Linked DNA regions of Sphingobium yanoikuyae. Each later gene encodes a partner of the first gene's protein in a complex. Links are inferred from orthologs where the notes say so. Each region holds a gene or a part of one and is shown in the gene's direction. Other genes may lie near its edges. The genes, in order: tig and rpsG.

Region 1 (15,596 bases):
TGCGCGGCAAGCGGAATGAACGTTCATTCCGGTCCTGCGATATTTATCGGATTGGGAAAATTGATGCAAAAGGGGAACTTCTTCGGATTGCTGGCCTGTGTTTCGGCCCTTGCGCTGAGCGCTTGCGGTCAGGAAGCGCCGCCCGCACCGCCGCCGCCGAGCGTGGGCGTGGTGACGCTCAAGACCGAGTCGGCACCGTTGCTGAACGAACTGCCGGGCCGCATTTCGGCCTTTGAAACGGCCGAAGTCCGGCCGCAGATCAGCGGCGTGATCCGTCGCCGCCTGTTTACCGAAGGCGGTACTGTCCAGGCCGGGCAATTGCTCTACGAGATTGAGGACGCGCCCTATCGCGCGGCGCTCGCCCAGGCCCAGGGCTCGTTGGCCAATGCCCAGGCGGCGATCCGCTCGACCGGGCTGCAGGCTCAGCGCTACAAGGATCTGGTCGGCATCAACGCGGTGTCGAAGCAGGAATATGATGACGCGGCGGCTGCGGCCCAGCAGGCTCGCGCCAATGTTGCGGCGCAGCAGGGCGCGGTACAGGCAGCGCAGGTGAACCAGAATTTCACCCGCATCCGCGCGCCGATTTCGGGCCGTATCGGCCGTTCGCTGCTGACGCCGGGCGCACTGGTCCAGACCGGCCAGGCCGATCCGCTGACCACCATCCAGCGCACCGACCGCGTCTATGTCGACGTGACCCAGTCGGCCGCGCAGATCATCGACCTCAAGCAGGCGATGAAGGCTGGCGGCATCAGCGAGGCGCAGGGCGCCCGCATCCAGCTGATCCTGCCCAATGGCAGCGTCTATCCGGGTGAAGGCCGCCTGCAATTTGCCGACGTGACGGTGGATTCCAGCTCGGGCGCGGTCACGCTGCGCGCGATCTTCCCCAACGCCGACGGCCTGTTGCTGCCGGGCATGTATGTCCGCGCCAAGCTGATCGAGGGTGAGCGCACCCAGGCGATCCTGGCCCCGCAGCAGGGCATTTCGCGCGACGCGCGCGGCCGGGCTACGGCGATGGTCGTGGGCAAGGACAACAAGGTCGAGATGCGCCAGGTCACCGTCGACCGCGCGATCGGCGACAAGTGGATCGTCACCAGCGGCCTGAAGCCGGGCGATCAGCTGATCGTTGAAGGCCTGGTCAATCTGCGCCCCGGCACGGTGGTGAAGCCCGGCGCGCCGCAGCAGGTGACCGCGCCTGAAGGCGGCGCTGCCGCCCAGGGCGGCGCGAAGCCGGCCGCTGCACAAGGCGCGTCAAACGCGGGCGAGGCGCACTAAGCCATGGCCCGCTATTTTATCGACAGGCCCATCTTCGCATGGGTCATCGCCATCGTCATCATGCTGGCGGGCCTGCTCGCGATCCGGTCGCTGCCGGTCGCGCAGTTCCCGGAAATCGCCCCGCCGGCGGTGACGATCCAGACCACCTATCCCGGTGCTAACGCCCAGACGCTGGAAAGCACGACGACGCAGATCATCGAGCAACAGCTCAAGGGCATCGACAATCTGCGCTATTTCTCGTCCACCAGCGATGGTTCGGGCAATCTCAACATCACCCTGACCTTCGAGCAGGGCACCGATCCTGACATTGCGCAGGTGCAGGTACAGAACAAGCTGTCGCAGGCGACCCCCCTGTTGCCGCAGGAAGTGCAGCAACAGGGCCTGCGCGTGGGCAAGTCCACGTCCAGCTTCCTGCTCATCATGGCGGCCTATTCCGACGACGGCATCCATGACCAGGAAGACGCGGCGGACTTCATCGCGTCCAGCCTCCAGGATCCGCTGAGCCGCGTCACCGGCGTCGGCGATACCCAGCTGTTCGGTTCGCAATATGCGATGCGCATCTGGCTCGACCCCTACAAGATGGCCAATCTGGGCGTGACCACCGGCGACGTGAAATCGGCGATCACCGCGCAGAATGCCCAGGTGTCGGCCGGCCAGATCGGTGGTTCGCCTTCGCCCAAGGGCCAGGCGCTCAACGCCACCGTCACGGCCCAGTCGCGCCTGCGCACGCCGGAGGAATTCCAGAATATCCGCCTGCGCAGCAACAGCGACGGTTCGGTCGTGCTGATGAAGGATGTTGCCAAGGTCGAGCTGGGCGCGGAAACCTATGGTTTCGGCGTGAAGTTCAACGGCCATCCGGCATCGGGCTTCGGCATCAAGCTGGCACCGGGCGCCAACGCGCTCGACACGGTGGAAGCGGTCAAGGCACGCGTTGACCAGCTGTCGAAGAATTTCCCCAGCTGGGTCAAATATGACTTCCCGGTCGACAACTCGACCTTCGTCAAGCTGTCGGTGGAGCAGGTCGTCCATACCCTGTTCGAAGCCGTGCTGCTGGTGTTCGTCGTCATGTTCCTGTTCCTGCAGAACTGGCGTGCGACGCTGATCCCGACGATTGCGGTGCCGGTGGTGCTGCTGGGCGCGCTGGCAATCCTCAGCGCAGCCGGCTTCACCATCAACACCCTGACCCTGTTCGGCATGGTGCTGGCGATCGGCCTGCTGGTCGACGACGCGATCGTCGTCGTCGAGAATGTCGAACGTCTGATCCAGGATGAAGGGCTGAGCCCCAAGGAAGCGGCCAAGAAGTCGATGGACGAGATCAGCGGCGCGCTGATCGGCATCGGTCTGGTGCTGTCGGCGGTGTTCCTGCCCATGGCCTTCTTCGGCGGCTCGACCGGCGTCATCTTCCGCCAGTTCTCGATCACCATCGTGTCGTCGATGATCCTGTCGGTGCTGGTCGCGTTGATCCTGACCCCGGCGCTGTGCGCCACCATCCTCAAGCCCGCCTCGCACGGGCATAGCTGGAATGGGCCGATCGGTTCGATCCTCGGCCGCTTCTTCGACTGGTTCAACCGCACCTTCGACAAGGGCGTGGTGCGCTATGGCAAGGGCGTCGAGAAGGTCGAGCGCAGCTGGGTCCGGACCATGCTGGTCTATGGCCTGGTGGTGGTCGGCATGGCCTTCATCTTCCTGCGCCTGCCCAGCGGCTTCCTGCCGGACGAGGACCAGGGCATCATCATCAACCAGGTGTCGCTGCCCGCGGGCACGACGCTGGAAGAGACCGAGCGGGCCCTCGCCCGGATGCGCGACCATTATCTGGTCGACGAGAAGAAGAATGTCTCGGCCGTGTTCACGGTCGCCGGCTTCGGCTTCGTGGGCCAGGGCCAGAATGTCGGCATCGTCTTTGCCCGCATGAAGGACTGGCATGAACGGTCGGGTGCGGACAATCGCGTGCCCGCGATCGCCCTGCGCGCCAATATGGCGTTCCAGAAGATCTCGTCGGGCATGGCCTTCGCCTTCGTGCCGCCGGCCGTGCAGGAACTGGGCAACGCGTCCGGTTTCGACTTCCAGCTGCTCGATCAGGCCAATCTTGGTCATGAGAAGCTGCTGGAAGCCCGCAACCAGTTGCTGGGCATGGCGATGGGCGACAAGCGTCTGGCGCAGGTCCGTCCCAATGGCCTGGAAGATACGCCGCAGCTGAAGCTGAATGTCGATCAGGCCGCAGCCGGTGCGCTGGGCATCGCCCAGTCGGACGTCAATGACACGATCAGTACCAATCTGGGCGGATCCTATGTCAACGACTTCATCGACCGCGACCGCGTGAAGCGCGTCTATGTGCAGGCGGATGCACCGTTCCGTACCTCGGCCGACGCGATCAACGCCTATCATGTGCGTGGCAGCACGGGCGTGATGGCGCCGCTCTCCGCCTTCTCCACCACGGAATGGGTCCAAGGCCCGGCCCGTCTGGAACGCTATAATGGCGTGCCGTCGATGAACATCCAGGGCGCCCCGGCACCCGGCGTGTCGAGCGGCACCGCGATGCAGGCGATGGAAGAGTTCGCGGCCAAGCTGCCGGCCGGTATCGGCTATGCCTGGAACGGCATTTCCTATGAGGAACAGACCTCCGGTGGACAGGCGCCCTATGTCTATGCGCTTTCCATGCTGATCGTCTTCCTCTGCCTGGCTGCGCTCTATGAAAGCTGGTCGGTGCCGATTGCGGTCATGCTGGTCGTGCCCTTGGGCGTGCTCGGCGCGGTGATCGCGGCGACGCTGGCGGGCCTCAACAACGACATCTATCTGCAGGTGGGCCTGATCACGACCATCGGCGTGTCGGCGAAGAACGCGATCCTGATCGTGGAATTTGCCGAAGAGAAGATGCGCGAAGGGCTGCCGCCCGCCAAGGCGGCGCTGGAAGCGGGCAAGCTGCGTCTGCGGCCGATCCTGATGACCAGTTTCGCCTTCATCTTCGGCGTGCTGCCGCTGGCCGTGTCCAAGGGCGCGGGCGCGGGTGGCCAGAACGCCATCGGCTGGGCCGTGGTCGGCGGCATGCTGTCCGCCACCGTCCTCGCCATCTTCTTCGTGCCGGTCTTCTTCACCGTGGTGAAGCGGTTGTTCCGCGAACATCATGAAGGGGAAGAACAGCGTAACGCCGACGGCGAAACGCCGAACGCACCGCAGGAGGCATAAGAATGTTGCGTAATATCAAAGCAATGTCGGTCGCCTCTCTGGCGCTGACGCTGGCCGCCTGTGACATGGCGCCCAAATATGCCCGCCCCGAACTGCCGGTGCCGCAGGCCAGCCCCCAGGGGCCGGCCTATGCGGCCGCGGCGGACGGCGGCGCGGCGATCGTACCGGCCGATACCGCCTGGCGCGATTTCTTTACCGACCCGCGCCTGGTGCGGGTGATCGAGACGAGCCTCGCCAACAATCGCGACCTGCGGATCGCGGTGGCCAATGTCGAGCAGGCACGGGCACAGTATAAGGTGCAGCGGGCCGATCTGCTGCCGACCGTCGGGGCCACCGGCACGGCGACCTATTCGGAACAGCCATTGGTCCAGTTCGGCCAGAGCCAGCGCCTCAACACCGACGTCTATCAGGCACAGGTCGGCATCTCTGCCTGGGAAATCGATCTGTTCGGCCGGGTGCGGAACCTGACCAAGGCGGCGCAGGAGCAATATTTCGCCTCGGTCGAAAACCGCAATGCGGCCCAGACCGCATTGGTGGCGGAAGTGGCGACGGCCTGGGTGAACATGGCCGCCGATCAGGAATTGCTGTCGATCGCGCGGACGCTGGCGACCGCGTTCAAGGAGACGCTGGACCTCAACAAGGCCCGCTTCGACAAGGGCATCGCGTCCGAACTGGAAGTGCGCGAGGCACAGACCAGCTATGACCAGGCGCGGGCCGCCATCGCCAGCGCTACCACGCTGGTCGCGCAGGACCAGAATGCACTGAACCTGCTGGCGGGCACGACGCTCGGCAGCGAGGATCTGCCCTCGGCCCTGCCGGAAGGCCATGTCACGCTCGACAATCTGCCGGCGGAACTGCCCTCGACCCTGTTGCTGCGCCGGCCCGACATCGCGTCGGCCGAGCATCAGCTGATCGCGGCCAACGCCAATATCGGTGCGGCGCGGGCGGCCTTCTTCCCGCAGCTGTCGCTGACGGCGGCGCTGGGCACGGTCAGCCTTGGCCTGTCCGGCCTGTTCAAGTCGGGCAGCGACACCTGGTCGGTGGCGCCCAGTGCGACCCTGCCGATCTTCGACTTCGGCCGAAACAAGGGCAATCTGCGTTATGCCAGGGCGACCTATGACGCGATGCTCGCCACGTATGAAAAGAGCGTGCAGACCGGCTTCCGCGAAGTCGCCGATGCGCTCGCCCGGCGTGGCACGATGACCGATCAGGTCGAGGCGCAGACCTCGCAGCGCGATGCCGCGCGCAAGGCCTATGACCTGACGCAGGCCCGCTTCCGTGCGGGTGTCGACGGCTTCCTGCCGACCCTGGTGTCGCAGCGGACCCTGTCGAGCGCGGAGCAGAGCCTGGTGACGACGCGTCTGGCGCGGCTTACCAACATGATCGAGCTGTATCGTGCCATGGGTGGTGGCCTGAAATGATGCGGCCTGCCGCTTGCGGACTTTGACCGCAAGCGGCAGGAAGCGGGGGCGGGGATCATCGCCTATCTCCAGCGATGACGCATGGAGGATGACGATGACCCTGGCCTGTATGACGATGCCCTCTCCGGTCGGCGACCTGACGCTGGTTGCGAGTGACGAAGGATTGATGGCGGTCCTGTGGCCCGAGGATGATCCCGCCCGCGTCCGCCTGGGCGCCCGCTCCGAAGCGACCGACCACCCGGTGCTGCGCGACGCGGCTTCCCAGCTATCGGAATATTTCGCCGGCCAGCGGCAGCATTTTTCCGTCCCGCTGCATTTTCAGGGCACGGATTTCCAGCGCCAGGTCTGGGCCGCGCTGCTCGACATACCGTTCGGCGAGACGCGCAGTTATGCCGACATCGCCCGCGCCATCGGCCGCCCGACCGCGACCCGTGCCGTCGGCGCCGCCAATGGCCGCAACCCGATCTCGATCATTGCGCCCTGTCACCGGGTGGTCGGCAGCAACGGCGCGCTCACCGGCTTTGCCGGCGGCGTCGAGACCAAGAAATATTTGCTCGACCTGGAGAAGGGCGGGGACAATCTTTTTTCGTTCGCGCCAATGCCGGTTGCCGATGCTGGCGCGAGATCGGTTTAGGCCGCCTCGTCATCATGCGTTGATCGCATCACGGCTCAGAAATCGACCAATCGGCGCCAGCGTTCCGTAACGCTAAAATAGGAAACTGCGCGTCAGCCAGCCGATCTATGCGGCGGTTTGGTGCACCCAAGTGGATTCGAACCACTGGCCTTTGCCTTCGGAGGGCAACGCTCTATCCAGCTGAGCTATGGGTGCGTGACGCTGGTCAGAAGGGGCGCTTAGCAAAGGGCTTCGAACCGCGCCAGCCACAAAATCACCTGTTCCCGAAACTTATTTCGGGGCCTTCATCATCGGCTGGAATTTGCCCAGGCCACAGCTGGCACCCGGTTGCAGGCCGGGGCCGGCATTGAACAGCACGGTGATGATGTCGACCGAACAGAGCTGGGACATGCTGGTGCGATAGGAAAAGCGCCGCTCGAAGCCCAGGCTGGGGCAGCTGTTGGGCAGGCTGTTGCGGTAGATCTTCTTGCCGCTCACCTCGAAATCGATGGTGCGATCGTCGCGCACGCTGCTCGACCGGATCTGGCTTATCGAGATGCAATCGACCGGATCGCCGCTGGGCACGTAGGGATCCGGCTTGTCCTTGGTCTTGGCCAAAGCAGGTGTCAGGCCACAGGCCAGCAGCAGGCCGGCGGTGAGAATGGGGCGGATGGACATTGTCTCTCTCCTTCGTGCTGACGAGACGATTCGCGGAGCTGATTTCCGTACCGATCCTAGCACCGCCGTCCGGCGCGATCAGGCGGCTTTTGCGATGCTGCCGGGTTCCGGCGTCTTGGGCTTGAAGCGGCACAGGTCCGACACGATGCAGCGCCAGCATTCGGGCTTGCGCGCCTTGCAGACATAGCGGCCATGCAGGATCAGCCAGTGATGGGCGTCGCGGCGGAAGGGCTGGGGCACGCGCTTTTCCAGCTTGTCCTCGACCGCCTGCACCGTCTTGCCCGGCGCCAGGCCGGTGCGGTTGCCGACGCGGAAGATATGGGTGTCGACCGCGAAGGTTTCCTGCCCGAAGGCGGTGTTGAGCACGACGTTGGCGGTCTTGCGGCCGACGCCGGGCAGGGTGGTCAGCGCGTCGCGATCCTGCGGCACCTCACCGCCGAAATCGCGCGCCAATATCTCGGACAGGGCGATGACATTCTTCGCCTTGGTGTTGAACAGGCCGATCGTCTTGATGTGCTGCTTGAGCGCATCCTCGCCCAGGTCGACCATCTGCTGCGGCGTTTCGACCTCGCGGAACAGGGCGCGGGTCGCCTTGTTGACGCCGACATCGGTGGCCTGCGCAGACAGGGTGACCGCGACCAGCAGCTGATAGGCATTGCCATATTCCAGCTCCGTCACCGGCGCCGGATTGGCCTCTGCCAGGCGGCTGAAAAAGTCGAAGATCTGGCCCTTGTTCATGGCATCAGAGCCCCAGCACGCCCTTCATGTCATAGCGGCCGACCGGCTGGCCGGCGAGCCAGCGGGCGCCCTTGATCGCGCCGCGCGCGAAGATGTTGCGGTTTTCGGCGCGATGGCCCAGTTCGATCCGCTCGCCCTCGGTCGCCAGGATGACCTGATGGTCGCCCGCGACCGATCCGCCGCGCAGCGCGGCAAAGCCGATCGCGCCCTTCGCCCGCGCGCCGGTGATGCCGTCGCGGCCACGTTCGCTATGGTCGGCCAGCGTGATGCCGCGTCCCTTCGCCGCCGCTTCGCCCAGCAGCAGCGCGGTGCCGGACGGCGCGTCCACCTTGTGGCGGTGATGCATTTCGACGATCTCGATATCCCAATCGTCGCCCAGGCTGGCGGCGGCCTTCTCCACCAGCGCAGCGAGCAGGTTGACGCCGAGCGAGGTATTGCCGGTCTGCAGCACCGGGATGCGGACCGCCGCCTGGTCGATCAGCGCATGATGCTCAGCTTCCAGCCCCGTCGTGCCGATCAGCACCGGCTTGTTCGCGGCGATGCAGGCGTCGAGATTGGCGGAAAGCGCGGCTGGCACGGAAAAGTCGATCAGCACATCGGCCGCCTGTGCCAATGCCTGCGGATCGCTGGTGATCGCGACGCCCGGCGCCAACTCGCCGCTGCCGTCGCGATCGGTGCCGCCCGCCACGGTCAGCCCGGCTTCCGCCGCGGCCTGCGCGATGGCGCGGCCCATGCGCCCGGAGGCGCCGAAAATCCCGATGCTGGTCATGCCCTGATCCGTTCCTTGGCTATAAGTCAGCGCGCGATGCCAGAGCGGCGCGGCTTTGTCATCCGGCACCATGAATTTCTTGGGAAAGGCGACCGACCATGGCTAAGAGATGGCCATGCTCGATCTTCCCCGACTCTCCGTTCCGACCCTGCCGATCGACGGCAGCGCCGATCGCTTTCCCGTCCGCCGCATCTTCTGCGTCGGGCAGAATTATGCCGAACATGCGCGCGAAATGGGCGGCGATCCCGATCGCGCGCCACCCTTCTTCTTCACCAAGCCGGCCGATGCCGTGGTCGAGAATGGCGCATCGCTGCCTTTCCCCCCGCGCACGCAGGATCTGCATCATGAGGTTGAACTGGTGGTCGCGCTCGGCGCGGGCGGCACGGATGTCGCGGTCGAGGATGCGCTGGCGCTGATCTATGGCTGGGCGGTCGGCATCGACCTCACCCGCCGCGATATGCAGGCGGTTGCCAAGAAGGCGGGGCGTCCCTGGGACATGGCCAAGGGCTTTGATCGCTCCGCGCCGATCGGCCCGATCCATCCCGGCACGCCGCCGGCCAGCGGCGCCATTGCGCTCAGCATCGATGGCGACCCGCGCCAGTCGGGCGACCTGTCCGACATGATCTGGTCGGTGCCCGAAATCATCGCCAATCTCTCCACCTATGTGGAACTGGCGCCCGGCGACCTGATCTTCACCGGCACGCCTGCCGGCGTCGGCCCGATCGCGCCCGGCCAGGCGGTGCAGGCGACCATCGCGGGCCTGCCGCCGCTCGACATCGCCTTTCAGAACTGACCATCAGAACAAGGACAAACAGGATGGATATCGACATTCCCCATGATCTCGGCCGTGACGAAGCCAAGCGCCGGGTGGAGCAGGGCCTGCCCAAGCTGGAGCAGCATATCCCCGGCGGCGGCACCATGACCGCCACCTGGCCGTCGGACTATACGCTGGACATGGAAATCTCGGCCATGGCCCAGACCATCCCGGTCAAGCTGCTGATCGAGGAGGACAAGGTGCGCGGCACCGTATCGATCCCGATGTTCCTCAAGATGATGTCCGGCCCGATCTCCGACTTCATCAAGACCAGCGCCCAGAAGATGCTGACCAAGGCGTAAGACAATGGCGCGGCCCTTGCGGCGAGGTTGAGCGGCCGTCCCGAACAGGAAAAGAGGTAAGGATGGATCGCTCAGGCCGGGATGTAGCCCTTCCGATGGAAATGCAGGGGCTCTGGATCGATGCGGATGATCCGACGGTCGAACTATCGGTAGACGGTGGTGAGGTCGCCTGCTTCGGCCGCATCGTGTCCTATGACTATAAGCTTGTCGCCACGGATGACGATGTGGTGACGGTCAGCCTGAAGGTCGATGATGAGGAGCGTGAGGATGATTTTCAGCGCGCCAATGTCACCGAACTGGTGATCACTCCAGAAGGCGAGATGCACGCCTATAATGTCCGGTTTGCCAGCCAGTTCATCCGGCGCAACAAATGAAGGGGGCGAACGTCGCATGACCGACATCCGCAACATCGTCATCCTTACCGGCGCGGGCATTTCGGCCGAGAGCGGGCTTGCCACCTTTCGCGGGCCGGATGGCTTGTGGGAGGGGCATCGGGTGGAGGATGTCTGCACGCCCGAAGCGCTGGCGCGTAATCCGGCCTTGGTGCATCGCTTCTATGACGAGCGGCGCGCGAAGCTGGCGGAGGTGGTCCCCAATCCCGCGCATGAGGCATTGGCCGCGCTCGACCGCGCCTGGCCGGGCGATCTGCTGATCGTCACCCAGAATGTCGATGACCTGCATGAGCGGGCCGGGGCGAGCCGGTTGCTCCACATGCATGGGGAATTGCAGTCCGCCCTCTGTGCCGCCTGCGGCAAGGCGGTGGCCTGGGCCGATCCGCTGCCGCCCGGCAGCGTCTGCGCCGGTTGCGGCGCGCCCAGCCTGCGGCCCGACATCGTCTTCTTCGGCGAAATGCCCTATGATATGGAGCGGATCGAGGAAGCGCTGGCGCAGGCCGACCTGTTCGTGTCGATCGGCACGTCGGGCGCGGTCTATCCGGCCGCCGGCTTCGTTCAGATGGCGCGTCATTATGGCGCTCGAACGCTGGAGCTCAATCTCGATCCGTCGGCGGGCAGCAGCTATTTCGAGGAAAGCCGGCTTGGCCCGGCAAGCAAACTTGTGCCCGAACTGGTAAGCGACCTGCTCGGCTGACCGGCCTTATTCGCTGGGCGCTGCCATGATGTCGGCGCCATCGGGTTCATCGCGATAAAGCAGCATCACCGATCCATCCTCGCCATTTACCGCGCGGATCGGCAGGCTCAGTTGCAGCGCGGAGAGGAATTCCTTGCTGTCGCTGACGCGGAAGCGCCCGCCGACCCGTAGCGAGGAGACGCGCGCGTCACCGATCAGGATCGGCGCGCGGCGATAGCGGTTGAACTCGCTGACCGCCTGCTCGATCGTTTCCCCGTCCAGCTCGACCATCTGGTCGCGCCAGGCCGTGCGCTGGTCGATCAGCTTGGGGCTGAGATGGGTGAGGTCGATGCTACGCGACTGGATCACGGCGCCGCTGCCGGCGCTGACCTTTTCCAGCCCGCTATTGCCCGAATGGACCGTCACCGTGCCTTGCGTGACGGTCAGTTCCACCACCGACGGGCGCATGCGGACGTTGAAAGCGGTGCCGACGGCGCGGATCTGGGCCGATCGCACCTCCACGTCGAACGGGCGGCCCTTGTCATGGGCCACGTCGAAGGAGGCTTCGCCCTTCAGTACGCGCACCTTGCGGCCGATGTCGGTGAAGCGGACTTCCGCCTCGCTATTGCTGTTGAGGTGCATGATGGAGCCGTCCGCCAGCGCGACGTCGCGGATCTGGCCGACCGCCGTCTCATAACGATCCACGCCGCTGAAAGTGCGGATGGTGACGATCGCGGCGACGATGAAGAAGGCGATGGCGATGCCGGCGGCGATCATGATGTTGCGCGACAGGCGGCGCTGCTGTTCCTCGCTGACGATCGCTTCGAGCGGGGGCAGATTGACTTCGGCAGCGGCGCTCTTCAGCCGCTCGGCCGCGTCCCAGGCGGCTTCGGCGCGGGCAAAGGCCACGCCATGGCGCGGATCGGCCTCGATCCACGCACATATCTCGTCTTCGTCCTGGGGAGTAGGGTCGCTGTTAAGCCTGGCCAGCAGGCGCGCGGCTTCCAACGCGATCGCGTCCCTGTCCCCGCTGTTTGAACCTGGTCCCGACGCCTGCACGTTCGAAATCCGTTTCCTCACGTTCTGCCCAGGCCCGCATAACTATGCCGATCGCTTTGGCCAGATGTTTTTCAACAGTAGAAACGGACAGAGACATTTCCTCCGCTATTTCCAGCATCGATTTTTCGTGAATACGGCGAAGAATGAAGACGCGGCGGCACTGGGTGGGCAGCGAATCGACGATCGCCTCGACCTGGCGGAGCGCCTCGCGGGCGTGGAGCTGTGCCTCGATGGTGTTTTCGCCGCCCAGCAATTCCAGATCGGCGATCGTCTCGAAGCTCACCACCTTGTTGCGGCGGGCGGTGTCGATGACGAGGTTGCGGGCGATGGTGAAGAGATAGGCGCGCCCGGTGGTGACATTTTCCCAGTTCTCCGTGGCATAGGCACGGGCAAGAACTTCGGCGACCATATCCTCCAGCTCGTGGGTGGAGGGCAAAATGCGACGCAGGCGACCCCTCAAGGCAGCTTCCTGCGGCAAAATCACGGTCTTGAACCACTCTAGCTTGGCGCGAACCCTATGCACGTCGACCCCCTTTTATGTCAGCGCGCCTCTCCTGAATTTCTTTTTGTTGTCACATTTCAATCATGGATTCCGGGGGGTGTCCAGCACGTGATTACGCATATTCCGTAATCCGCCATAAAAAGTTCCACCCTGTTGCAAAAAAGTTTTCAGGGGCCTTCTTTTGTTGCGTGGTTACGAAATTATGTCAGGCGGAACCTCGTCCGGCGCGCTGTCGGGCTGGTCATAATCGGGTTCGCTGGGGATGATTTCGGGCGGCTCGTTGATCGGAGTCTCGTCCGGAGTCGCGGGGGGCGGCGTTTCGGGCGGCGACTGGGGTTCGATCCGGTCGGGCGGGGGCAGGGTGTCGGGCGCTGGATCGGGCTGGGTGGCCATGCTATGCTCTCCTGCAAAGAAGAAGCTACGCGCGGGCAAGGACGCCGGTTCCACCAATGCATCCATATCCCTTGCTCTCGCCAATGCTTTTCTCTATGCCGCGCCGACCGGCGACCGATGCGGGCGTGGCGAAACTGGTAGACGCGCCAGATTTAGGTTCTGGTATCGCAAGATGTGGGGGTTCGAGTCCCTTCGCCCGCACCAGTGTCAGGCTTGGCTTGATCCGGCGCCAACGAGATTCAGCTAAGAAAGCGTTTGAGAGAAGAGATGCAGACTGTCGAGACGTTGAACGAGGGCCTGAAGCGCGCCTACACCGTGACCATCACGTCGAAGGATATCGACGCCCGCGTTGAGAAGGAAGTGCTGGCGATTGCGCCGCAGGTGCGCATGCCCGGCTTCCGCCCCGGCAAGGTGCCGGCGAACCTCGTCAAGAAGATGCATGGTGAAAGCCTGCAGCGTGACGCGCTCAACAATTCCATCCAGGAAAGCGTTCAGAAGCTGATCGCCGACCAGAAGCTGCGTCCCGCGATGCAGCCTTCGGTCGAGCTGGACGAAAGCTTTGAGTTCGGCAAGGACGCGCAGGTCAAGGTGGAACTGGAAGTTCTGCCCGTGATCGAAGCACCGAGCATCGACGGTCTGAAGCTGGAGCGCCTGACTGCCGAAGTCAGCGACGCGCAGGTCGAGGAACAGGCCGGCCGCATCGCCACCCAGCAGGGCGCTCTGGAAGAATATGCCGCCAGCCACAAGGCGAAGGACGGCGACACGCTGGTCATCGACTTCGTCGGCAAGGTCGACGGTGAAGCGTTCGAAGGCGGTTCGGCCGAAGGCGTGAAGCTGAAGATCGGTTCGGGCCAGTTCATCCCCGGCTTCGAAGAACAGCTCGGCGGCGTGAAGAAGGGCGAAGAAAAGACCATCGAAGTCACCTTCCCCGAAGATTATGGCGCCGCGCACCTCGCCGGCAAGGCCGCGACCTTCGACGTGACCGTGCAGTCGGTGCTGAACGCCGACAAGCCCAAGCTCGATGACGACTTCGCCAAGTCGCTGGGCCTGGAAGGTCTCGACCAGCTCAAGGATCTGCTCAAGGGCCAGATCGAGCAGGAGCATAACGGCCTGACCCGCACCTACATGAAGCGCAAGCTGCTCGACCAGCTGGCCGCTTCGCACGACTTCGACGTTCCGCCGAGCATGGTGGAAGCCGAGTTCAACCAGATCTGGCAGCAGCTTCAGCATGAAGCCAGCCATGAAGCCGATCCGGAAGCCGCTCTGGCCGAAATGGAAGCCGAGAAGGAAGATTATCGCGGCATCGCCGTGCGCCGCGTGCGCCTGGGCCTGCTGCTGTCGGAAATCGGCCAGGCCAACAATGTCGTCGTTTCGGACAATGAAATGAACCGTCTCATCATGCAGGCTGCCCAGCAGTACAGCCCGCAGGATCGTGAGCGTTTCGTGCAGTATGTCCGCCAGGATCCGATGGCCGCCGCCCAGCTGCGCGCGCCCCTCTATGAGGACAAGGTCGTCGACTTCCTGTTCGAAAAGGCGGAAGTCAGCGACCGCGCTGTCAGCCGCGAAGAACTGGAAGCTGCGATCGAAGCCGAAGATGGCGATCTGAAGCCCCACGTCCACGGTCCGGGCTGCGGCCATGACCACGATCATGACGACAAGCCCAAGGCGAAGAAGGCCGCTGCCAAGAAGAAGGCCGAGCCCGCCGAGGCCGAAGCCGAGGAAGCGCCCGCCAAGAAGGCTCCGGCCAATAAGGCTGCCGCCAAGAAGGACGAAGCCCCGGCTGAGGAAGCTGCCGCCGAGGAAAAGCCCAAGGCGAAGAAGGCTCCCGCCAAGAAGGCCGCTGCCAAGGCTGAATAAGCCTTTCCAGCCAGCAAATCGGAACGCCCGCTCTTCCCCACAGGGAAGGGCGGGCGTTTTGCATGGGCGCGCGGGTGATTGGCTATGAGCCCTCGGCGCGAACGCCGGGATCATACGCGCTTTTCCTGATCTTTATTTTTGCGCTGCAATATATTCTGATGAAGGCCCGAAACTAGGGATCAGGCGATGAACTGATCGCGGAGGGCTTATGCAAGTCGTCAAGGGCGGTTCTGGTCGGGGTCTTGGGCAATTGCTGATGAACAGGTGGCTCCTGGTGGGCGTCTGCCTGTTCCTGTTTCTCGCCTTCTTCCTCCTGCGCTTTCCCGGTGAGCCGAACAGCGACAGCAACAGCCAATATCATCAGATCGTCACCGGCCGGTTCAACGACTGGCATCCGCCGCTGATGGCGCGGATCTGGGAAGCGCTGACCCTGTTCGGCGCGGGCACCGGGCCGATCTTCGCCTTCGACACGATCTTCTACGGCTGCGGCGTTGCGCTTCTGGCCAGCCTGCCGGCGCGACGCGGCCGGTGGCTCTGCGCCTATTGCATGATCTTCCTCGCGGCCCAGCCGATGCTGCTGATGATGAGCGTCAACATCGCCAAGGACATCATGATGGCGGTGATGCTGCTGCTGGCCGTGGCGATCATCGGGGCGGTGCAGGAAGGGCTCGTCGCCGCGCGGCCGGCCCGGACGCTGTGCTGGGTGCTGGCGCTGCTGATCGTCGTCATGGCGGCGCTGGTCCGCAGCAATGCGGTGTTCCTGGTTGCGCCGATGCTGGTCTTTGCCGGCCGGCCGGCGCTGATGGCACGGCCGGTGCTGATGCTGGCGCTGTCTGCGGTCGGCGGAGTGCTGCTGGTCCCGGCCAGCAATATCGTCAATCATCGCATCCTTGGCGCATCGGATGCCGGGGCGATCCGTTCGCTGCA
Region 2 (15,549 bases), 1.4 Mb from region 1 along the record:
ACGCTGGAAGCATAACGTCCGGGACCATCACTATTAAGTGGAAGAACCTAGAAGCCAGTCCGACAAGTGAGGCGGAAAAGCTCCGCCTCTATCGGAATGCCGCGAACGCCCTCAATCGGCGCCTCCGCGGCGTGGTCATAGAGAAGACCGACTATCGACCAAATAGTAGCCCAGAAACGTCGTTCCATGAGGAGGCTCAGGTTAAGCCTTCTTGGCTTCGCGCGGTAGGCGACGCGTATGCACTCTTTGACGAACTTCGGATTGAGGTGGCTGAAGGCATCGGCTTCAAGACGTTTCTTCGAAGATGGACGGAGAGTTCCGCAGAGGGGCAGATTATCGCTATGCTGGAAGCGTTTCGCACCCTTCGCGAATTTCGCCGGCAAGTCACAGCAGAGGTATTTACTCCAGATTTCAAGCGAGCAAAGCCGCCAAAGAATTTCAGCGACGTCATTCCGGGATGATGGTCGTTCGGATAGAAATTTGGCCTGGCGGGGACGAACAGGCCGCTTTCGAGATCGGCCGTATGAACTCCTCGCTCGATCATTCCTGTCAACCAACGTCCCAGCGGGGTTTCGCTGCGCGCCAGTGACGGTAATGCTGCCCGGGCGCCATGGATGAGCAAAGTGCGCAAATAGGTGTAGCGAGCAACTCAAATAAGACCGGACGCAGCGCCGGTCGGTATTCACTGACATTCGTTGTCCAACCAGGTGCCGCGAAGTAAGACGGGTGGATCGGCCACCAACTGCCCGGCGCCGTGGTGTATTTGTCCCGATCCTCTCTTAGCCGCTCATTGAAAGCCGCTTCTGTGGGCCGCCAATGATTGAGCGCCTCGTACTTTTTAATAGTTTCATCGAGATCATTAGTAAAATCTCGAATCTCATCAAAATACGTTGTGATCCAGGTTATTGCTTGATTGACGAGAAAGCAGGCCTGATATGCTGGTGTGGTAAAAGATCGCTCCGCAGCGACACGGCAGATCGATTTAGCAATCTTCGAGATGCCATCCTCGCCTTCAAACGGCTCGAATTTGATCGGATCATGGGTAAGATATTTTCGATAATAGAATAGTAACTGCGGCGCAGTCAGGAATGATATTATCCGATTCTCCGAAAGCGCACCTTCCTCGATTTCGTTGACCAGATCATCTTCCTCATCGTCTTGGCCCGCGCCTTTGCGAGGTTGGATTGAAAGGCCTTGTCCGCGGATGAAGTCATCCAAATCATGCGAAACGGATGCCGGAAGACTCCGTGTGTGAGGTGCGCCGAGCGCATTGGCGAGCGGCTCTTTCCGGGCGTACTTCTTGTTCCCTTTGCAATAGAAGGGAATTTCGAACTCACCCGTCTCAATTTTCTGGATGAGTTCTCCGAGCCGCTGCCGATATGGGGGCAATCCGACGATGCCGCCGACTTCCAGGTCTTTAACGAGGTCATCAATATCGTCCTTAGTGAGCTCCGCGTTGCGCTCAATCCCGCGGGCGTGCCTCCAGCGGACAAAGGCAAAGTAGTTCCTGTTGTTTATAGGGATGATCGCGGCGATGAATCCCTGTCGCTGTGGCCATCTGTCCGACCCGGCCCTGGCCTGTTCGCGCGCGCCGCGCTGCGCCAGCGATTATCAGGCGAAGGTGTCCGGACCGCTGCTCGATCGCATCGACCTACATGTCGAGGTGCAGGCGGTGACGGCGGCCGACCTGGTGCTGCCGCCGCCGGCCGAGGGATCGGCGGAGGTGGCCGCGCGCGTCGCGGCGGCGCGCACGCTACAGACCCGGCGCTATGCCGGCAGCAAGGTGCGGACCAATGCCGAGGTGGATGGCGAGCGGCTGGAGGATGTGGCCGGGCCGGACGAGGCCGGGCGGCAATTATTGGCACAGGCCGCCGCCGCGATGAAGCTGTCGGCGCGCGGCTATACGCGGGTGTTGCGGGTGGCGCGCACGATCGCCGACCTGGCCGGCGCGGAGCAGGTCGGCCGGGTGCATGTGGCCGAGGCGCTGAGCTACCGGCGGCGGGCGCCGGTCAACTGAGTGCTTAGGCTGCGCTGTCGCTGGTAATGAGCTTGAGGTCGGCGGCCGCGACCGGGCCATTATCCTTATGGGCAAAGCGACCCTCGACCCGGCCGCCGGCCTCAATCGTGATCCGCTCATAGGTCACGTCGCCGGTGATGCGGGCGGTGCTTTCGACCACCAGTTCCTCGGCGCTGATCGATCCGTCGACGAGGCCCGCCAAGCGCGCGCTCTGCGCGGTGACATGGCCGATGATGCGGCTGTCGGGGCCCTGGACCAGCGCGGCGCAGCGAATGTCGCCGTCGATCACGCCGTCGACATGCAGGTCGACGGTCGCGGCGAGATTGCCGGTGATCGTCACGTCGCTGCCGATCAGCGAGAAGGGGGTGTGCTTAGCCCCGGTTGCCGACATCGGCGAGACGGGCCGTGGCGATTTGCTGGACTTGGAGAACATCTTTGCGGGCCTCGAGGAAACGGCGGGGATTGATGGGATCGCCGTTGACGCGCACCTCGAAATGAAGATGCGTGCCGGTCGAGCGGCCGGTGGAGCCCATGCGGGCGATCTGGTCACCGCGCGCGACCTGCTGGCCGACACGGGCGTTGAAGCCGGACAGATGGGCGTAGCGGGTCATGATGCCATTGCCATGGGTGACCTCCACGACATTGCCATAGCCGCTGCGCTGGCCGACATAGCTGACCTTGCCGGGGGCGGCGGCCAGGATCGGCTGGCCATAGCGGCCGGGAAAGTCGAGCCCGGCATGGAAGGCGGCGTGGCCGTTGAACGGGTCGCGACGATAGCCATAGGAACTGCTGAGCATCGGCGTGCCGGTCGGCTGGCCCGACGGGATGCGCAGCAGGCTGGTTTCCAGAAATTCCATGCGAGAAAGCGCGGTGGCGAGCTTTTCCAGCTCGGCCGGCATCGCATCCTCGTCGCCATGCCAGGGGACGAACGGGCCACCCTGGGCGCGGGCCGCGTTGCGGGCGAGCGCGTCGGGATTGAGGCCGAAGCTGCGGATCGCGGCGGCGGCCTTCTGCGCGCGGGCTTCGACGGCGCTGGTCAGCAGGGCTGCGAAGCGACGCTGGCGGGCATCGACCTGCATCAGCGGTGCGGCTTCGGGCGCCATGCTGATCTTGGTGTCGAGCTTGCCATTGGCGGCCTTGTCGGTCGCGGCGTCGGCCTTGCCGACCGGGGCATTGGCCGCAGCGTCGCCGGGCTCGCCAAAATGCGTCTTGTACAGATCGTCGATGAAGTCCTGGCGCGCTTCCAGGTCATGGGCGAGGTCGTTCACCGACTTGCGATAGCCATCGACCTTGCGTGCCTTGCTGGCCACGGCCGCGCCCTTGGCATCCAGCATCGCGCGGTCATGAGCGACGGCAGCGCTGCTCGCCAACATCGACACGGTGACGGCGCCCCAGCCGACCAGGCCGGTCGACAGGATGCCGAGCGCCAGCAACTGGGCGCGCTTGGAAATGCGGATGAACTTTACCTGGCCGCCCGAGCGCAGGAAGATTTCCCGCTCCGGGCACAAGGCACTGAGCCTGGCCCAGAGGGTGGCGACCCCCTTCTTCTTGCGCTGCGACAATTGCGACCCCGTAACTATTTATTTCGGTGAGTCGGGCCGGTAGCAAAAGAAGATCGGACGCGCGAATCCGCAGCCGCGGACTCGTGACGAGTCGAAGCTAAACCGGGACGAAATGATCTTCGTCCCATTTGGTTCCCTGGCTTTGAAAATATTTTTCGTGATGCGCTTCAGCTTCGGCGGGCGAAGCGGGAAGGCTCAAGAAAGCTGGGTAATTGCGATGCCGGAACGGCAGCGCTCCAATAATAGCCCTGGCCATAATGGCAACCACCTGATCGCAAATATTCCAGTTGTTCAATCGTTTCGACGCCTTCGGCGACGGTCTTCACGCCCAGGCTGTAGGCGAGATTGAGCACGGTGCGCACGATGGCGGCATCGTCCGGGTCGGTTTCCAGGTCGCGCACGAAGCCCTTGTCGATCTTGATGACGTCGATCGGAAACTGCTTGAGGTGGGACAGCGAGGCATAGCCGGTGCCGAAATCGTCGAGGGCGATGGCCATGCCCGCCTGGCTGAGGCGCTGAAGATTGCGTTCCACCACATCGACATTGCGGCCAAGGAAGACGGATTCGGTGACTTCCAGCTCGATCCGGCGCGGTTCGACATCGGCATGGGCGAGGCGGGCGAGCAACCGGTCGGGGAAGGCGCGGTCGTGCAGTTCGACGCCGGGGACATTGACCGCGACATGGCCGAAATCGATGCCGGCGCTGGTCCAGGCCCGGCAATCGGCCAGCACCTGGTCGATCATCCGTTCGGTGATCTTCCGGCCCAGTTCGGGATGTTCGAAGGCGGCCAATATCTGGTCGGGCATCATCAGCGTGCCGTCCGGACGGACGCAGCGCAGCAGCGCCTCGAAGCCGATGACGCGGCCGTCTTGCAGGTCGACCTTGGGCTGATACCAGGGCACGGGCTGGGCATGGGCGAGCGCATCGCGTGCCCGCTCCAGCATCCGCGCCTCGGTCTGCCAGCTTTCCAGCAGGCCGGGCTCGAACAGGCAGGCGCGCCCGCGTCCGCTATTCTTCGCCTCATACAGCGCGATGTCGGCATGCTTCATCAGGTCGATCATGTCGCCGGCATGGTCGGGATAGAGGGCGACGCCCATGCTGACGCGGCAATCAATGTCGCGCCCGCCATGGCGCAGCGGCATGTGCAGGCGCGCGATCATGCGGCTGAGGATGGTGTCGAGGTCGGCCAGGCCGCGCAGGCGGGTGAGGATGACGGCGAACTCGTCGCCGCCCATCCGGGCGATCATGTCGGCGGGGCGCACCGAGTCGCGCAGCCGTTCCGCCACGGCGCACAGCAGAGCGTCGCCCGCATCATGACCTGCGCTGTCGTTGATCCGCTTGAATTCGTCGACGTCGATCAGCACGACCGCCATCTGGCCGCCGGATCGTTCGGTCGACTGGGCCGCCTGCATCAGGCTGGCCATGAAATGGGATCGGTTGGCGAGGCCGGTCAGGGCGTCGGTCATCGCCAGATGGGCAAGATGGCGTTCGGCCTGCTTGCGGTCGGTGATGTCGACGATGCTGGCGAGGATACATTGTTCGCCGGCGAGCAGGATCGGGCGGGCACCCAGCAGGACATCGCGGATGATGCCTTCGTCATTGGCGAGGCAGCATTCGTCATTGTCGATGCTGTCGCCCCGCGTCAGTCGGTCAAGCAGGCGCAGCGGCGGGGCATGGTCGACGATCAGCGCCAGCCGGGCGACATCGTCTGCGGTGCCCAGGTTGCGTGTGGCGGAATCGTTCATGCGCAGGACGGTGCCGTCGTCGCGGATAACGATCAGCGGCAACGGCACCGTCATGAACAGCCGTTCGAGCGCTTCGCCATTGGCGGCGAGGGCGACGCGGGCGGCCTGCGCGTCCTGGCTGGCGGTCCATTCCAGGCGCTGCAACCGGTTGGTGCGGGCGATCGCGATCCACATGCCGCAATGGAGCATCAGCACCGCCATGATCATGCCGGGCATGGTCGGCGATAGAGGCGCAGGGGCCAGATAACCGATCAGCAGCGCGACGCCGCAGCCCAGGCCGCCGCCGACATTTCCCCGGAAGCTGGTCGGCACCACCAGGTAGAAGACGAGCGGCAGCATCACCAGAACGAAGATGGCGATGTCGCTGCGCGAGGAGACGAGGAAGGCGACACCGATGGCGGTGATGCATTGCCAGACGAAACAGATGCGCTCGACTGCCTTGAAGCTGTGCATGTAGCGGCACAGGCCCAGGCTGACGAGTGACCAGAACACCACGACCAGGCGGGCGGGCACCGCGACCCAGAAATGGGGCGTCCCGGCAAAGCGCCAGTCGCTCAGCAGGAAGAGGGTGTTGAGCAGCGCCGACAAGGCGAAGAGCAGATGGGCGTGGCGACGCGATTCGGGCAGTCGATCGGCCTGGAAGGCGGCCTCCCGTTCCGGGCTGTGGAACTCGCCGCTAATGCGGGAAAGTGCAATCACGACTGGTCCATCTGGATATGGGGCTGCGGGGAAAGATCCCATAATCTGCAGCATGTTAGCAAAATGATAAAATGTCATTCACTATGTGGCGCGCGCATCTCCGTGCGCCTTCGGGCGCCGTGCTTGACCCTTCCGTCCCCCGTCGCTATAGGGCCGCTGCCCCGCGCTATGCGTCTGGAAGACTCGTTTTCCCGCCGCTTTCCGGGGCAAGCACTAGAGCTGAACATTATCGGCTGTCCCTGCGGCTCCGGGCGGATCTTGTCCGTCGGGGGCCTTTGCCGTTCGGAATTTTCGTGATTCCGGCCGGTCAGGAACGCAGGTGGCGTCCGGTAAAGTAACTGAAAAGGTGAAGGGCTTCATGCCAACAATCAACCAGCTGGTCCGTAAGGGCCGCGAACTGCAGAAGACCAAGTCCAAGGTCCCTGCGATGGATGCGAACCCGCAGAAGCGTGGCGTTTGCACCCGCGTCTACACGACGACCCCGAAGAAGCCGAACTCGGCTCTCCGTAAGGTGGCGAAGGTGCGTCTGGTCAACCAGCGCGAAGTCATCACCTACATCCCGGGTGAAGGCCACAACCTCCAGGAACACAGCGTCGTGCTGATCCGTGGCGGCCGTGTGCGAGATCTTCCGGGCGTGCGCTATCACGTTCTTCGCGGCGTTCTGGATACCCAGGGCGTCAAGGATCGCAAGCAGAGCCGTTCGAAGTACGGCGCCAAGCGTCCGAAGTAAGGGGAGAACAGTAATATGTCACGTCGTCGTCGCCCCGAAAAGCGCGTTATCCTGCCGGATCCCAAGTTCGGTGATATCGTGCTGTCGAAGTTCATGAACAGCATCATGCAGGACGGCAAGAAGGCCGTCGCCGAGTCCATCGTTTACGGTGCGCTCGACACTGTCGAAGCGAAGTCCAAGAAGGACCCGATCGGCATGTTCCATGACGCGCTGAACAATGTGAAGCCCGGCATCGAAGTCCGCAGCCGCCGCGTCGGCGGTGCGACTTACCAGGTCCCCGTCGAAGTGCGCCCCGAGCGCGCCCAGGCGCTGGCGATCCGCTGGCTGATCACGGCTTCGCGCAACCGCAGCGAAACCACCATGGCTGCCCGTCTGTCGGGTGAGCTGCTGGACGCTGCCAACAACCGCGGCAATGCCGTCAAGAAGCGCGAAGATACGCACCGCATGGCGGAAGCGAACCGCGCCTTCTCGCACTACCGCTGGTAACAGCAGGGCGGGCGCTTATGTGCCCGCCTTGTTATTTGGTTTCCAAAATCGGTCCGTTCGCCGTGGGTGGCTACCCATGGCGAACGGATTGGTTTAGGGGCCACGCGCAGAATTAACGAATCCCCAACCGCCGGCGCGCCGGCAACGGAGAAGCATCATGGCCCGCAGCCATCCGCTCGAACGCTATCGCAATTTCGGTATCATGGCGCATATCGACGCCGGCAAGACCACCACGACCGAGCGTATCCTTTACTACACCGGCAAGTCCTACAAGATCGGCGAAGTCCATGACGGCGCCGCGACCATGGACTGGATGGAGCAGGAGCAGGAGCGTGGTATCACCATCACCTCGGCTGCAACGACCTGCATCTGGAACGACCATCGCCTGAACATCATCGACACCCCCGGCCACGTCGACTTCACCATTGAAGTCGAACGCTCGCTGCGCGTGCTCGACGGTGCGGTTGCCGCGTTCGACGGCGTTGCCGGCGTTGAGCCGCAGTCGGAAACCGTGTGGCGCCAGGCGGACAAGTACAAGGTTCCGCGGATGTGCTTCATCAACAAGCTCGACCGCACCGGTGCCGACTTCTATTATTGCGTGCAGACGATCATCGACCGTCTGGGCGCGACCCCGGCCGTCCTGTATCTGCCCATCGGCGCAGAGTCGGACTTCAAGGGCCTGGTCGACCTGGTCGAGAACCGCGCGATCATCTGGAAGGATGAGAGCCTGGGCGCCGAATTCTACTATGAAGAAATTCCGGCCGACCTCGCCGACAAGGCTGCCGAATATCGCGAAAAGCTGATCGAGCTTGCCGTCGAGCAGGACGATGCCGCGATGGAAGCCTATCTGGAAGGCAATCTGCCCGACACCGCGACCCTCAAGAAGCTGATCCGCAAGGGTACGCTGGGTCACGCCTTCGTGCCGGTGCTGTGCGGTTCAGCGTTCAAGAACAAGGGCGTTCAGCCGCTGCTCGACGCCGTCGTCGACTATCTGCCGAGCCCGCTCGACATCGAAGACGTCCAGGGCGTCAAGATGGACGGCGAAACCCCCGACAGCCGTCCGACCTCGGACGACGCGCCCTTCTCGGGCCTGGCGTTCAAGATCATGAACGACCCGTTCGTCGGCTCGCTGACCTTCCTGCGCATCTATTCGGGCACCCTGACCAAGGGCACCTACCTGAACTCGGTGAAGGACAAGAAGGAAAAGATCGGCCGTATGCTCCTCATGCATGCGAACAGCCGTGAAGACATCGACACCGCCTATGCCGGCGACATCGTCGCGCTGGCCGGCATGAAGGAAACCACCACCGGTGATACGCTGTGCGCCGAGCGCCAGCCGATCATCCTGGAGCGGATGGAATTCCCCGAGCCGGTCATCGAACTGTCGGTGGAACCCAAGACCAAGGCCGACCAGGAAAAGATGGGCGTCGCCCTCAACCGCCTGGCCGCTGAAGATCCCTCGTTCCGCGTCTCGACCGATCACGAATCGGGCCAGACCATCATCAAGGGCATGGGCGAACTTCACCTCGAAATCCTGGTCGACCGCATGAAGCGCGAGTTCAAGGTCGAGGCGAATGTCGGTGCGCCGCAGGTGGCCTATCGCGAGTATCTCAAGAAGGCCGTCGACGTCGACTACACCCACAAGAAGCAGTCGGGCGGTACCGGTCAGTTCGGCCGTATCAAGGTCAAGCTGACCCCCGGCGAGCGTGGTTCGGGCTTCGTCTTCAAGGACGAGATCAAGGGCGGTAACATTCCCAAGGAATATATCCCCGCGATCGAAAAGGGCATGCGCGAAACCGCTGCCACCGGTTCGCTGATCGGCTTCCCGATCATCGACTTCGAAGTGCTGCTCTATGACGGTGCGTACCATGACGTCGACTCGTCGGCGCTGGCGTTCGAAATCACCGGCCGCGCCGCAATGCGCGAAGCGGCGCAGAAGTCGGGCATCACCCTGCTCGAGCCGGTCATGAAGGTCGAAGTCGTGACCCCGGAAGAATATCTGGGCGACGTCATCGGCGACATGAACAGCCGTCGTGGCCAGATCCAGGGCACCGATACGCGCGGCAACGCGCAGGTGGTCGAGGCGATGGTCCCGCTGGCCAACATGTTCGGCTATGTGAACTCGCTGCGTTCCTTCACCCAGGGCCGCGCGAACTACTCGATGATCTTCTCGCACTATGACGAAGTGCCGCAGAATGTTGCGGACGAAGTCAAGGCGAAGATGGCCTGACGAGTTTCCCTGTCCGGGCCGTGCAATCGGCTCGGATAGGGGCTGGTAATCTGTGAATATGCTGCTATGGACGCGCCTTCGCGAGGCGCGGCCGAGCGGTCAGACCCAAGCTGATTTTGATTAGAAGGTAGGATAAAATGGCTAAGGCTAAGTTTGAGCGGAATAAGCCGCACTGCAACATCGGCACCATCGGTCACGTTGACCATGGTAAGACCTCGCTGACCGCGGCGATCACCAAGGTTCTCGCCGAAACCGGCGGTGCGACCTTCACCTCGTACGACAACATCGACAAGGCTCCCGAAGAGCGCGAGCGCGGTATCACCATCTCGACCGCCCACGTCGAGTATGAGACCGAAGCCCGTCACTACGCGCACGTCGACTGTCCGGGTCACGCTGACTACGTCAAGAACATGATCACCGGTGCCGCCCAGATGGACGGCGCGATCCTGGTCGTTTCGGCTACCGACGGCCCGATGCCGCAGACCCGTGAGCACATCCTGCTCGCCAAGCAGGTCGGCGTTCCCCAGCTGGTCGTGTTCATGAACAAGGTCGACCTGGTCGACGACGCCGAAATCCTCGAGCTGGTCGAGCTGGAAATCCGCGAGCTGCTGAGCTCGTACGACTTCGACGGCGACAACATTCCCGTCATCGCCGGTTCGGCTGTCGCTGCCCTGCAGGACAAGACCCCGGAAATCGGCCACGACGCCGTTCTGAAGCTGATGGCTGCCGTCGACAGCTGGATCCCGCAGCCCGACCGTCCGGTCGACAAGCCCTTCCTGATGCCGATCGAAGACGTGTTCTCGATCTCGGGTCGTGGTACCGTCGTGACCGGCCGCGTCGAAACCGGCATCGTCAAGGTTGGTGAAGAAGTCGAAATCGTCGGCATCAAGCCCACCAAGAAGACCACCGTCACCGGCGTCGAAATGTTCCGCAAGCTGCTCGATCAGGGCCAGGCCGGCGACAACATCGGTGCGCTGATCCGTGGCGTGGGCCGTGAAGAAGTTGAGCGTGGTCAGGTTCTGGCCAAGCCCGGCTCGGTCACCCCGCACACCGAATTCGACGCCGAAGTCTACGTGCTGTCGAAGGAAGAAGGCGGCCGTCACACCCCGTTCTTCGCGAACTATCGTCCGCAGTTCTACTTCCGCACCACCGACGTGACCGGCGAAGTGATCCTCCCCGAGGGCACCGAGATGGTCATGCCTGGCGACAACGTGAAGCTCGGCGTCAAGCTGATCGCTCCGATCGCCATGGACTCGGGTCTGCGCTTCGCCATCCGTGAAGGCGGTCGTACCGTCGGCGCAGGGGTTGTCGGCACGATCTCGAAGTAATATAGGACCGCAGCGGCGCGAATCGCCCGATTCGCGCCGCTGAAGTTTTTTACCCGCCCCGGATCGCCTTTCTCCGGCTCGAATGAGCTAGAAGGGCAAAACGGGGCGGATATTTTTTTGTTGGCGTGTTTTTGTAAATCAACGGCTGCTCCGGCTGATTCATGAAAATGCGCTGGTTATTGGCTCTTTCGCATCGGTACAGGAACAATGGACAGCAACATCCGCATTCGCCTCAAGGCGTTCGATCATCGCGTGCTCGATCAGGCGACCGGCGACATCGCCGAAACCGCCCGCCGCACCGGCGCCCTCATTCGCGGTCCGATTCCTCTTCCGACGCGCATCGAAAAGTTCACGGTCAACCGTGGTCCGCACATCGACAAGAAGTCGCGCGAGCAGTTCGAAGTCCGCACCTACAAGCGTATGCTTGACATTGTGCAGCCGACGCCGCAGACGGTCGACGCGCTGATGAAGCTGGACCTGGCTGCCGGCGTGAACGTCGAAATCAAGCTGGCCTAAGGTCGGCAAGTCCCCGCCTTCCGTAAGGTAGGCGGGGTATCGGGTATTCTGTTCCTCTTCTCTGGAGAGGCGGAAGCTCAAACGACACAAGGGATACCGCACGGCCCGCCGGTGAACCGGCCAAGGCGCGTGGTCCTGGTCCCCCGTCGCCTTTCCCGAGAGGGATCGGCATCCAACCCGGACGGGGTGATCTATGCATTGGGTTGGGCCGCGAAGCAGAGATGCTGAGCGGTTTTTTCGTTGGATACGCCCGCTGCTATGGCGGGCCTCTATGGGAGTAATCAGTGATGCGCACTGGCGTGATCGCTAAGAAAGTCGGGATGACCCGCCTGTTCCAGGACGACGGACGTCACGTCCCCGTCACGGTCCTCAGCCTTGAGGGTACGCAGGTCGTCGCACGTAAGGAAGTCGAGCGCGACGGTTATGTCGCCCTTCAGCTGGGTGCTGGCGTTGCCAAGGCCAAGAATGTCGCCAAGCCGCAGCGCGGTCACTTCGCCAAGGCGGAAGTTGAGCCCAAGGCGCGTCTGGTCGAATTCCGCGTCGCCGAGGATGCGCTCCTCGACGTCGGCGCTGAAATCGCCGCTGACCACTTCGTCGCTGGCCAGCTGGTCGACGTTGCCGGTCACACCCAGGGTAAGGGCTTTGCCGGTGCTATGAAGCGCTGGGGCTTCGGCGGTATGCGCGCCACCCACGGCGTGTCAATCAGCCACCGTGCGCATGGTTCGACCGGTAACCGTCAGGATCCGGGCCGCGTCTTCAAGAACAAGAAGATGGCCGGTCACATGGGTGATCGTGAGCGGACCCAGCAGAATCTCGAGATCGTCCGCACGGACGTCGAGCGTGGTCTGCTGTTCGTCAAGGGTTCGGTTCCGGGCGCCAAGGGCACGTGGCTGACCGTCAGCGACGCCGTGAAGGTTCCCCGTCACGCCGACGCGCCCTATCCCGCCAGCCTGAAGCAGGCTGCAAACAGCAATGCCGCGCCGGCCGAGACGCCCGCGGAAGCGGCCGCTCCCGAAGCGACCGAAGGCCAGGAGGGCTAAACCATGAAGGTCAATGTACAGACCCTCGACGCCGCAGCTGCCGGTGAGTTGGAGCTCAACGATGCCGTTTTCGGCCTCGAGCCCCGCGCCGACATTCTGCACCGCGTCGTCACCTGGCAGCTCGAAAAGCGTCGTGGCACTGCCCGCGGCACGCGCGAGCGTTCGGATGTCGCCCGCACCGGCAAGAAGTTCGGTCGCCAGAAGGGCGGCGGAACCGCTCGTCACGGCGATCGCCGCGCTCCCGTCTTCATCGGCGGTGGTAAGGCTCACGGTGCCCGCGTTCGCGACTTCAACCCCTCGCTGAACAAGAAGGTTCGCGCGCTGGGTCTGAAGATGGCGCTGTCGTCGAAGGTCAAGGATGGTTCGCTGATCATTCTCGACAATCTCGACGTTGCCGAAGGCAAGACCAAGGCGCTGGTCGCCAACCTGGCCAAGCTGAACCTGAACAAGGTTCTGTTCATCGACGGCGACGCCGTGAACGTCAGCTTCGCCAAGGCTTCGGCCAACATCGTCGGCGTCAACCTGCTGCCGGCCGTTGGTGCCAACGTCTACGACATCCTGAAGGCCGACTCGCTGGTGCTCACCCGCGCCGCGGTCGAAAAGCTGGAGGCCCGTTTCAATGGCTAAGAAAGAAGCCGCGACCGTGGACAACCGTCACTTCGACGTCGTTGTCGCGCCGGTCATCACCGAGAAGTCGACCCTTCTCTCGGAAAACAACGCCGTTGTTTTCCAGGTCGCCAACGACGCATCGAAGCCTGAGATCAAGGCTGCCGTCGAGGCGCTGTTCGGCGTGACCGTCAAGGCGGTCAACACGCTGGTGCAGAAGGGCAAGGTCAAGCGCTGGAAGGGCAAGCCCTACAAGCGCAACGACGTGAAGAAGGCGATCGTCACGCTGGCCGAAGGTCAGTCCATCGACGTCACCACCGGTATTTGAGGCGAGATAGATGGCACTCAAGCACTATAATCCGACGAGCCCGGCCCAGCGCGGCCTGATCCTCGTCGACAAGTCGAGCCTGCACAAGGGCAAGCCCGTCAAGGCGCTGACCGAAGGCAAGCGCAAGACCGGTGGTCGTAACAACAAGGGCCATGTCACTTCGCGTGGTATCGGTGGCGGTCACAAGCAGCGCTATCGTATCATCGACTTCAAGCGTCGCCTGTGGGATGTTGAAGGTACGGTCGAGCGTCTGGAATATGACCCCAACCGCACCGCCTTCATCGCGCTGGTGAACTATCCCGACGGCACGCAGGCGTACATCATTGCGCCGCAGCGTCTGGCGCCCGGTGACAAGGTCATCGCGGGCAAGAAGACCGACGTGAAGCCGGGCAATGCGATGGAACTGGGTCAGATGCCGGTCGGCACGATCATCCACAACATCGAGATGAAGCCGGGCAAGGGCGCGCAGCTCTGCCGTTCGGCAGGCACCTATGCCCAGCTGGTCGGTCGCGACCGTGGCATGGTCATGGTGCGTCTGTCGTCGGGTGAGCAGCGCTACATCCGTTCGGACTGCATGGGCACCGTTGGCGCCGTGTCGAACCCCGACAATGGCAACACCAACCTTGCCAAGGCTGGCCGCAACCGTTGGAACGGCATCCGTCCTCTGACGCGCGGTGTTGCGAAGAACCCGGTCGATCACCCGCATGGTGGTGGTGAAGGCCGGACCTCGGGCGGCCGTCACCCGGTCACCCCGTGGGGCAAGCCGACCAAGGGTGCGCGCACCCGTCACAACAAGGCAACGGACAAGTTCATCATCCGTAGCCGCCACGCGAAGAAGAAGAGGTAAGCGAGATGGCTCGTTCCGTCTGGAAAGGTCCGTTCGTGGACCTCAGCCTTCTGAAGAAGGCGGAAGTCGCGCAGGAAAGCAATGGCCGCTCGGGTCCGATCAAGACCTGGTCGCGCCGTTCGACCATCCTGCCGCAGTTCGTTGGTCTGACGTTCAACGTCTATAACGGCCGCAAGCATGTTCCGGTTCTCGTGAACGAGGATATGGTGGGTCACAAGCTGGGCGAATTCGCTCCGACCCGCTTCTTCCCCGGTCACGCTGCCGACAAGAAGGGCAAGCGCTAATGAGCAAGGAAAAGGCTCCCCGTCGCGTCGCCGACAATGAAGCGCTCGCCGTCGGCACGCAGATCCGTGGTTCGGCCCAGAAGCTGAACCTGGTCGCCACGCTGATCCGCGGCCGCAAGGTCGAGGACGCGCTCAACATCCTCGCCTTCTCGAAGAAGGCGATGGCTGTCGACGTGCGCAAGGTGCTGGCTTCGGCCATCGCCAATGCGGAAAACAACCACAATCTGGACGTCGACGCCCTGGTCGTCGCGGAAGCATCGGTGGGCAAGAGCTTCACCCTGAAGCGCTTCCACGCTCGCGGCCGCGGCAAGTCGACCCGGATCCTCAAGCCCTTCAGCCGCGTGCGCATCGTCGTGCGTGAAGCTGGCGAAGAAGCGGAGGCGTAAGCACATGGGTCACAAGAGCAACCCGATCGGTCTGCGTCTGCAGATCAACCGTACCTGGGACAGCCGCTGGTTCGCCGAAGGCGCCGACTATGGTCGCCTGCTGCTGGAAGATCTCAAGATCCGCCAGTACATCATGAAGAACCTGCCGCAGGCCGCGATCTCGAAGGTCGTGATCGAGCGTCCGGCCAAGCTGTGCCGCGTGTCGATCTACGCTGCCCGCCCCGGTGTCATCATCGGCAAGAAGGGTGCAGACATCGAAAAGCTTCGCAAGAAGCTGGGTGCCTTCACCTCGTCGGACGTGTCGCTGAACATCGTCGAAATCCGCAAGCCGGAAATCGATTCGAAGCTCGTCGCACAGGGCATCGCCGACCAGCTGGAACGCCGCGTTGCCTTCCGTCGCGCCATGAAGCGTGCGGTGCAGTCGGCTCTCCGTCTGGGCGCCGAAGGCATCAAGATCACCTGCGGCGGCCGTCTGGGCGGCGCGGAGATCGCGCGTGTCGAATGGTATCGTGAAGGCCGCGTTCCGCTGCACACCCTGCGTGCGAACGTCGACTATGCCGAAGCCACGGCGCACACCGCCTATGGCGTTTGCGGCATCAAGGTCTGGATCTTCAAGGGCGAGATCCTCGGCCATGATCCGATGGCTACCGACCGGCTGATGCTGGAGGCTCAGACCTCCGGCGTGCGCCCGGCGCGCTGAGAATAAGAAGGTAATAGCGTCATGCTGCAACCGAAGAAGATGAAG

The links.
Region 2: the proteins of tig (region 1) and rpsG are in contact, whole or in part, in a crystal structure (PDB 3GTY), measured with the Thermotoga maritima proteins. The link is inferred for Sphingobium yanoikuyae from one-to-one orthologs. Residues at the interface, in WP_004081061.1 of Thermotoga maritima: Glu122, Val124, Val129, Leu130, Tyr133, Glu188, Gly259, Ile262, Tyr263, Glu266, Ser270, Glu273, Gln274, Glu277, Arg308, Gln311, Ile312, Ser315, Tyr316, Glu325, Arg329, Arg336, Leu363, Phe366, Trp367, Arg373, Leu377, Arg381, Leu384, Glu387; in WP_004081843.1 of Thermotoga maritima: Lys34, Lys52, Lys55, Glu59, Arg62, Gln63, Glu66, Asn67, Lys69, Val71, Arg95, Ala109, Lys110, Lys111, Gly112, Arg113, Pro114, Glu117, Glu121, Ile124, Ala125, Tyr127, Asn128, Asn129, Thr130, Gly131, Lys135, Asp139, Arg142, Met143.

Annotation. Positions count from the first base shown.
Region 1 is NZ_CP053021.1:2,616,730-2,632,325, reverse strand. The notes cover bases 12,463-15,374. They hold tig (trigger factor), read left to right. Parts: upstream 12,463-13,079; coding sequence 13,080-14,669; downstream 14,670-15,374. Other genes in these bases: HH800_RS12825 (hypothetical protein), read left to right, coding at 14,926-15,374; HH800_RS12840 (hypothetical protein), read right to left, coding at 12,612-12,812. Also shown: HH800_RS12910 (efflux RND transporter periplasmic adaptor subunit), read left to right, coding at 64-1,272; HH800_RS12905 (efflux RND transporter permease subunit), read left to right, coding at 1,276-4,455; HH800_RS12900 (efflux transporter outer membrane subunit), read left to right, coding at 4,458-5,876; HH800_RS12895 (methylated-DNA--[protein]-cysteine S-methyltransferase), read left to right, coding at 5,971-6,510; HH800_RS12885 (hypothetical protein), read right to left, coding at 6,781-7,167; nth (endonuclease III), read right to left, coding at 7,246-7,905; dapB (4-hydroxy-tetrahydrodipicolinate reductase), read right to left, coding at 7,910-8,674; HH800_RS12870 (fumarylacetoacetate hydrolase family protein), read left to right, coding at 8,784-9,467; HH800_RS12865 (polyhydroxyalkanoic acid system family protein), read left to right, coding at 9,491-9,790; HH800_RS12860 (hypothetical protein), read left to right, coding at 9,853-10,164; HH800_RS12855 (NAD-dependent deacylase), read left to right, coding at 10,181-10,879; HH800_RS12850 (FecR family protein), read right to left, coding at 10,886-11,866; HH800_RS12845 (RNA polymerase sigma factor), read right to left, coding at 11,835-12,440; more of HH800_RS12825, read left to right, coding at 15,375-15,596. UniProt on the Bacillus subtilis protein: Involved in protein export. Acts as a chaperone by maintaining the newly synthesized protein in an open conformation. Functions as a peptidyl-prolyl cis-trans isomerase.
Region 2 is NZ_CP053021.1:3,977,785-3,993,333, reverse strand. What follows is about bases 5,639-8,503. They hold rpsG (30S ribosomal protein S7), read left to right. Parts: upstream 5,639-6,768; coding sequence 6,769-7,239; downstream 7,240-8,503. Other genes in these bases: fusA (elongation factor G), read left to right, coding at 7,397-8,503; rpsL (30S ribosomal protein S12), read left to right, coding at 6,382-6,753; HH800_RS19220 (putative bifunctional diguanylate cyclase/phosphodiesterase), read right to left, coding at 5,639-6,023. In the rest of the region: HH800_RS19245 (hypothetical protein), read left to right, coding at 1-461; HH800_RS19240 (hypothetical protein), read right to left, coding at 550-1,389; HH800_RS19230 (bactofilin family protein), read right to left, coding at 2,022-2,408; HH800_RS19225 (M23 family metallopeptidase), read right to left, coding at 2,389-3,579; more of HH800_RS19220, read right to left, coding at 3,747-5,638; more of fusA, read left to right, coding at 8,504-9,469; tuf (elongation factor Tu), read left to right, coding at 9,607-10,797; rpsJ (30S ribosomal protein S10), read left to right, coding at 11,005-11,313; rplC (50S ribosomal protein L3), read left to right, coding at 11,601-12,353; rplD (50S ribosomal protein L4), read left to right, coding at 12,357-12,980; HH800_RS19180 (50S ribosomal protein L23), read left to right, coding at 12,973-13,287; rplB (50S ribosomal protein L2), read left to right, coding at 13,298-14,134; rpsS (30S ribosomal protein S19), read left to right, coding at 14,140-14,418; rplV (50S ribosomal protein L22), read left to right, coding at 14,418-14,804; rpsC (30S ribosomal protein S3), read left to right, coding at 14,809-15,504; rplP (50S ribosomal protein L16), read left to right, coding at 15,526-15,549.